DNA from 3 places in the Pseudomonas sp. B7 genome. Region 1 is predicted to be linked to each of the others. Evidence: predicted binding sites of a transcription regulator. Region 1 holds the regulator's gene; each other region holds the start of a gene.

Region 1 (2,274 bases):
AGGAAGTCTATCTGGGTCACGAGTTCCGCCTGTAAGCGTGACAGCATTCGACCAGCCGTCCGGGTGCTGTAACATTGAAGCGCCTTTTTATACGCTTTTATTGTTACAGCGCTCTAGGCAAACACGACAGTTTCAGGCATATAATTTGCTTAAGTTTGGCGCTTCGGCGCCCTGTAGTGGATGGCGCATAGCGCCGGCGAATAAGGTGTTAAGCCCCTGCCATGAAACCATCGCTAGTCTTGAGAATGGGCCAGCAGCTGACGATGACACCGCAGCTGCAACAGGCCATCCGCCTGCTCCAATTGTCGACCCTGGATCTGCAACAGGAAATCCAGGAGGCTCTGGAATCCAATCCGATGCTCGAACGCCAGGAAGACGGCGACGACTTCGACAACTCCGATCCCATGGCCGACAACGCCGAACAGAAGCCCAACACCGAGATCCAGGAACCCTCCTATCAGGAGACCGCGCCGACAGTCGACAACCTCGAAGACGGCGAATGGAACGAGCGCATCCCCAACGAACTGCCCGTCGACACCGCTTGGGAAGACGTCTATCAGACCAGCGCCAGCAGCCTGCCGAGCAGCGATGATGACGAGTGGGACTTCACCACCCGCACCTCCGCCGGCGAGAGCCTGCAAAGTCACCTGCTGTGGCAGTTGAACCTTGCCCCGATGTCCGACACCGATCGCCTGATCGCTGTCACCCTGATCGATTGCATCAACAATCAGGGTTACCTCGACGAAACCCTCGAAGAAATCCTCGACGCCTTCGATCCGGAACTCGACATCGAGCTGGACGAAATCGAAGCCGTCCTGCACCGCATCCAGCAGTTCGAACCGGCCGGCATCGGCGCACGCAACCTGGGCGAATGCCTGTTGCTGCAATTGCGCCAGCTGTCGGCCAAGACCCCTTGGCTGGCAGAGGCCAAGCGTCTGGTCACCGATTACATCGACCTGCTCGGCAGCCGCGACTACAGCCAGCTGATGCGCCGCATGAAGCTCAAGGAAGACGAACTGCGCCAAGTCATCGAACTGGTGCAGAGCCTCAACCCGCGCCCCGGCTCTCAGATCGAATCCACCGAAGCCGAATACGTGGTACCTGACGTCATCGTACGCAAGGACAACGAGCGCTGGCTGGTCGAGCTGAACCAGGAATCGGTGCCGCGCCTGCGGGTCAACGCCCAGTACGCCGGTTTCGTGCGCCGCGCCGACACCAGCGCCGACAACACCTTCATGCGCAATCAGTTGCAGGAAGCCCGCTGGTTCATCAAGAGCCTGCAGAGCCGCAACGAAACCCTGATGAAAGTAGCGACCCAGATCGTCGAGCACCAGCGCGGCTTTCTGGAATACGGCGACGAAGCGATGAAGCCGCTGGTCCTGCATGACATCGCTGAAGCGGTGGGCATGCACGAGTCGACGATTTCCCGCGTGACCACGCAAAAGTTCATGCATACCCCGCGAGGCATATATGAACTGAAATACTTTTTCTCCAGCCATGTGAGCACTTCAGAAGGCGGTGAATGCTCGTCCACGGCGATCCGCGCGATCATCAAGAAACTGGTTGCCGCGGAAAATCAGAAAAAGCCGTTGAGTGACAGCAAGATCGCTGGTTTACTGGAGGCACAAGGCATTCAGGTGGCTCGCCGCACCGTCGCCAAGTACCGCGAATCCCTCGGGATCGCGCCTTCGAGCGAACGCAAGCGGTTGATGTAAGCCACGTTACAGCGTTCCAGTGGCAGGCTTTTCGGCCTGCCGCTTTATGCACTGGCAACGAAGGAGAAGCTGTATGCAAGTCAACATCAGTGGACACCAACTGGAAGTTACCCAGCCTCTGCGCGAGTACATCGAGCTCAAGCTCAAGAAGCTCGAAGGGCATTTCGACAAGATCACCAACGTACAGGTCACGATGTGCGTCGAAAAGCTGAAGCAGAAAATCGAAGCCACGCTGCATATTCCCGGCAATGAGGTCGTCGCAAACGCGGAACATACCGATATGTACGCTGCGATCGACGCGTTGACCGACAAGCTTGATAAACAACTCAAAAAGCATAAGGAAAAGACCCAGAGCCTGCTTCAGGGCGCTACCGGTCGATAACCCCCAACCCCATGATCCGACTTGAAAGTATCCTGACCCCCGGCCGTTCCCTGGTGAACGTGCCGGGCGGCAGTAAAAAGAAAGCCCTCGAACAAATTGCCAACCTGATCGCCCGGGAAGTTCCGGATCTGGAGATGCAAGATGTCTTCGAGGCATTGATTGCCCGTGAAAAACTGG
Region 2 (2,274 bases), on a different contig from region 1:
GTTGGTGAAGCCGTTCAGGGCCTTACCGTGCTTGATGATGCCGCCGATGAAGTACAGGGCGGTGTCGGACAGGCCGGCATAGCCTTCACCCGCGAAGGTGTTCTTGCCATCTTTGGAGATGGACATGTGAACGTGCATGCCCGAACCGTTGTCGCCGTACAGAGGCTTCGGCATGAAGGTCGCGGTACGGCCGTAGGCGTCGGCAACGTTGTGGACAACGTATTTCAGGGTCTGGGTTTCGTCGGCTTTCTTCACCAGGGTGTTGAACTTGACGCCGATTTCGTTCTGGCCGGCAGTTGCCACTTCGTGGTGGTGAACTTCAACGGTCAGGCCCATTTCTTCCAGTGCGTTGCACATGGAGGTACGGATTTCGTGGTCGTGGTCGAACGGCGGAACCGGGAAGTAGCCACCTTTCACGCCTGGACGGTGGCCTTTGTTGCCGCCTTCCACGTCCTGGTCGGACATCCACGAGCCTTGCTCGGAGTAGATCTTGAACATCGAACCGGAGATGTCGGACTTGAACTTCACTTCGTCGAAGATGAAGAACTCAGGCTCTGGACCGGCGAATACGGTGTCACCGATACCGGTGGTCTTCAGGTATTCCTCGGCGCGGCGGGCGATGGCGCGCGGGTCGCGATCGTAACCTTGCATGGTCGAAGGTTCGATGATGTCGCAGACCAGGATCAGGGTCGGCTCTTCGGTGAACGGGTCCAGAACGGCGGTTTCGTCGTCCGGCAGCAGGATCATGTCGGAGGCTTCGATGCCTTTCCAGCCAGCGATGGAGGAACCGTCGAACATCTTGCCAACTTCGAAGAAGTCGTCTTCCAGCGCATCGCGAGCCGGCATGGTCACGTGGTGCTGAGTGCCTTTGGTGTCCGTGAAGCGCAGATCAATCCACTTGACGTCATGATCTTTGATGAGTTGAACCGACTTCGACATAGTGTCCTCCGGGTGAATTAGGGCGGGTAGTGGATGCCCTTAATAGTGGTGATGCCGGCGCGAATACTCTGCCAAGGCAACCTGCCTCACAAGGGAGCAAATTGCATGCCAGTGCCCCAGCATGGGTTTTTTGCCCCAAATTCACGCTTCTGAAGGTCGAAAGCGCCTTAAAGGCGAAAATCTCGCCCTTTAATGTAGCGCTCAAATCGAAAAATGACCCGTTTTGGTGCGTGCAAAACCTTCTGCACATTAACTGGTTAAACCTTGAGCAATTTCCGCTATAATCCGCGCCCCCCTTTTTCGGCTGGCCCTGCGCGCGCTGTTTTCATGAAACTAATCGTAAAAGTCTTCCCCGAGATCACCATCAAAAGCCGACCTGTCCGGACGAAATTCATCCGCCAGCTGGCCAAGAACATCCGCACCGTGCTCCGCGACCTGGACCCGGCCGTGGTGGTGAACGGTGTGTGGGACAATCTCGAGCTGGAAACCCGCGTCACCGATCCCAAGGCCCTGAAAGAGATGGGCGAACGCCTGACCTGCATGCCGGGCATCGCGCACTTTCTGCAGATCGACGAGTACCCGCTGGGCGACTTCGACGACATCACCGAGAAGTGCAAGCAGCACTATGGCGATGCGCTGGCCGGGAAGATCTTCTCGGTGCGCTGCAAGCGTGCGGGCAAGCATGCGTTCAGCTCGATGGACGTCGAAAAATACGTCGGCAGCAAGCTGCGCCGTGAGTGCGGCGCTGCCGGAATCGACCTGAAGCAGCCGGAGATCGAAGTCCGCATCGAAGTTCGCGACAAACGGTTGTTCGTGATCCACAGCCAGCACAATGGCATCGGCGGCTATCCGCTCGGTGCGCTGGAACAGACGCTGGTATTGATGTCCGGCGGCTTTGACTCGACGGTAGCCGCGTACCAGATCCTGCGTCGCGGCCTGATGACGCACTTCTGCTTCTTCAATCTGGGCGGTCGTGCCCACGAATTGGGCGTGATGGAAGTCGCGCATTTCATCTGGAAGAAGTACGGCAGCTCGCAACGCGTGCTATTTGTCAGTGTTCCGTTCGAAGAAGTATTGGGCGAAATTCTCGGCAAGGTCGACGACAGTCATATGGGCGTCGTATTGAAGCGTATGATGTTGCGCGCAGCGTCGAGCATTGCCGAACGCCTGCACATCGATGCGCTGGTCACCGGCGAAGCGATTTCCCAGGTGTCGAGCCAGACGTTGCCGAACCTGTCGGTCATCGATTGCGTCACCGACAAGCTGGTGCTGCGACCGCTGATCGTCGCCCACAAGCAGGACATCATCGACACGGCCGACCAGATCGGTACCGGT
Region 3 (2,274 bases), on a different contig from region 1:
TTCGGCAGCGAATCCTGAATGGCGGGAAGGTCGTTCCGACCTTCATTCGCGGGCAAGCCCGCTCCCACAAGGGGCCGCATTCACAAAGACACGAGGTGTTACTCCGCCGGCGGCGTCAGCTTCGCTTCCAGCTCGGCCACCTTCGCCTCAAGACTCTCCAGCCTGGCCCGAGTGCGCGCCAGCACCACCATCTGACTGTCAAACTCTTCGCGGCTCACCAGGTCCAGTTTGCTGAAGGCGCTTTGCAGCAGCATCTTGAACTGGCTTTCGATTTCGGCTTTTGGCAAGGGCGTGTCGCCGCTGAACAGGCGGGAGGCGGTGCCGCTCAGGGCGTCGAGGAAGTCTTTGGGCGCGAGCATGGGATATGTCCTGGAAACTATGGCCGGCAGTGTATCACGCAGTGTCTATAGTCATTTGCGCAGGCACGGATGCACGCTTTTCGCGCAACTGGATGCACGGCCACGCACCGTTGTTGTGCGTATCCCGAGTGCCATTTGGGTGATGGCATCTGCCGCAGCGGCCAAGGGATTGAAATCAGTGGTTTTTGGCGAGATGGCAAGCTTTCTGCTTAGACACCTTCGACCCATGCACTGATGCAGTCGCTGTGACGAATGCAGTGCGGCAGACGGAGCGGGGAGTTTCGTCTGGAGCGGTTAGCTGGCGTCGACAACGAAGCGTTACAAAGCCAGGCACTGCGCTTAGACTTGAGTCGGGTTTGTTTTCCTGGGGCAAGTCCACCAATTCGGGAGAGAGTTTCATGAAGCTAGTCACTGCCATCATCAAGCCGTTCAAGTTGGACGACGTGCGCGAGTCGCTGTCCGAAATCGGCGTGCAGGGCATTACCGTTACTGAAGTCAAAGGCTTCGGTCGGCAGAAGGGTCACACCGAGCTGTATCGCGGCGCGGAGTATGTGGTCGATTTTCTGCCCAAGGTGAAAATCGACGTTGCCATCGACGACAAGGATCTGGATCGGGTTATCGAGGCGATAACCAAGGCTGCCAACACCGGCAAGATCGGTGACGGCAAGATCTTCGTGGTCAATCTGGAACAGGCGATCCGCATCCGTACCGGCGAAACCGATACCGACGCGATCTAAGCGCCGCCACAAACCCAACGCCCCAGGAGAAAACAATATGACTCTGCGTAAATTCGCAGGGCTAGGAGCCCTGTTGTCTATCGTAATGCCCGGCCTGGCCATGGCGGCAGACGAAGTGGCAGCTCCAGTCCTGAACTCCGGCGACACCGCCTGGATGCTCACCTCCACAGCCCTCGTGCTGTTCATGACCATTCCCGGCCTCGCGCTGTTCTACGGCGGCATGGTCCGGTCGAAAAACATTCTTTCCGTGATGATGCAGTGCTTTGCCATTACCGGTCTGATCAGCGTCCTGTGGGTCATTTATGGCTACAGCATCGCGTTCGACACCACCGGCATGGAGCAGGGCGTCGTCAACTTCAATTCGTTCGTGGGCGGTTTCGGCAAGGCGTTCCTGGCCGGTGTCACGCCAGCGAGCCTGACCGGCCCGGCGGCGCTGTTCCCCGAGGCGGTCTTCATCACCTTCCAGATGACCTTCGCGATCATCACCCCGGCGCTGATCGTCGGTGCATTCGCCGAGCGGATGAAGTTCTCCGCGATGCTGATCTTCATGGGCATCTGGTTCACCCTGGTTTATGCACCGATCGCGCACATGGTCTGGTCCGGCAACGGCGGCCTGATGTGGGACTGGGGCGTACTCGACTTCGCGGGCGGCACCGTGGTGCACATCAACGCCGGTGTGGCCGGTCTGATTGCCTGCCTGGTACTGGGTAAACGCAAAGGCTTCCCGACCACGCCGATGGCGCCACACAATCTGGGTTACACCCTGATGGGCGCGGCGATGCTGTGGGTCGGCTGGTTCGGCTTCAACGCCGGTTCCGCTGCGGCCGCCAACGGCACCGCCGGCATGGCGATGCTGGTGACCCAGATCGCGACCGCCGCTGCTGCACTGGGCTGGATGTTCGCCGAGTGGATCACCCACGGCAAACCTAGCGCACTGGGTATCGCATCCGGCGTCGTTGCAGGTCTGGTGGCGATCACTCCGGCCGCTGGCACCGTGGGCCCGATGGGTGCCCTGGTCATCGGTCTGGCGGCAGGCGTGGTGTGCTTCTTCTGCGCCACCACCCTGAAACGCAAACTCGGTTATGACGACTCCCTGGACGCCTTCGGCGTGCACGGTATCGGCGGTATCCTCGGCGCGATCCTGACCGGTGTGTTCGCCGCACCGTCGCTGGGTGGCT

What was found. The regulator sigma-54, encoded in region 1, starts transcription at its own class of promoters, with help from an activator protein. The targets are predictions, from matches to a motif close to ANTGGCATNNANNTTGCTNT.
Region 2: a site for sigma-54 is predicted at 1,033-1,052, ahead of glnA (glutamate--ammonia ligase). Genes of this name have one in related genera too.
Region 3: a site for sigma-54 is predicted at 552-571, ahead of glnK (P-II family nitrogen regulator). Genes of this name have one in related genera too.

The regions. Positions count from the first base shown of each region.
Region 1 is NZ_JAERRE010000008.1:215,835-218,108, reverse strand. It holds gene lptB (LPS export ABC transporter ATP-binding protein) at 1-35, shown strand, start outside; gene JKA62_RS19080 (RNA polymerase factor sigma-54) at 222-1,715, shown strand; gene hpf (ribosome hibernation-promoting factor, HPF/YfiA family) at 1,789-2,097, shown strand; gene ptsN (PTS IIA-like nitrogen regulatory protein PtsN) at 2,109-2,274, shown strand, end outside.
Region 2 is NZ_JAERRE010000004.1:203,109-205,382, reverse strand. It holds gene glnA (glutamate--ammonia ligase) at 1-939, opposite strand, end outside; gene thiI (tRNA uracil 4-sulfurtransferase ThiI) at 1,267-2,274, shown strand, end outside.
Region 3 is NZ_JAERRE010000007.1:246,737-249,010, forward strand. It holds gene JKA62_RS17550 (accessory factor UbiK family protein) at 99-359, opposite strand; gene glnK (P-II family nitrogen regulator) at 758-1,096, shown strand; gene JKA62_RS17560 (ammonium transporter) at 1,134-2,274, shown strand, end outside.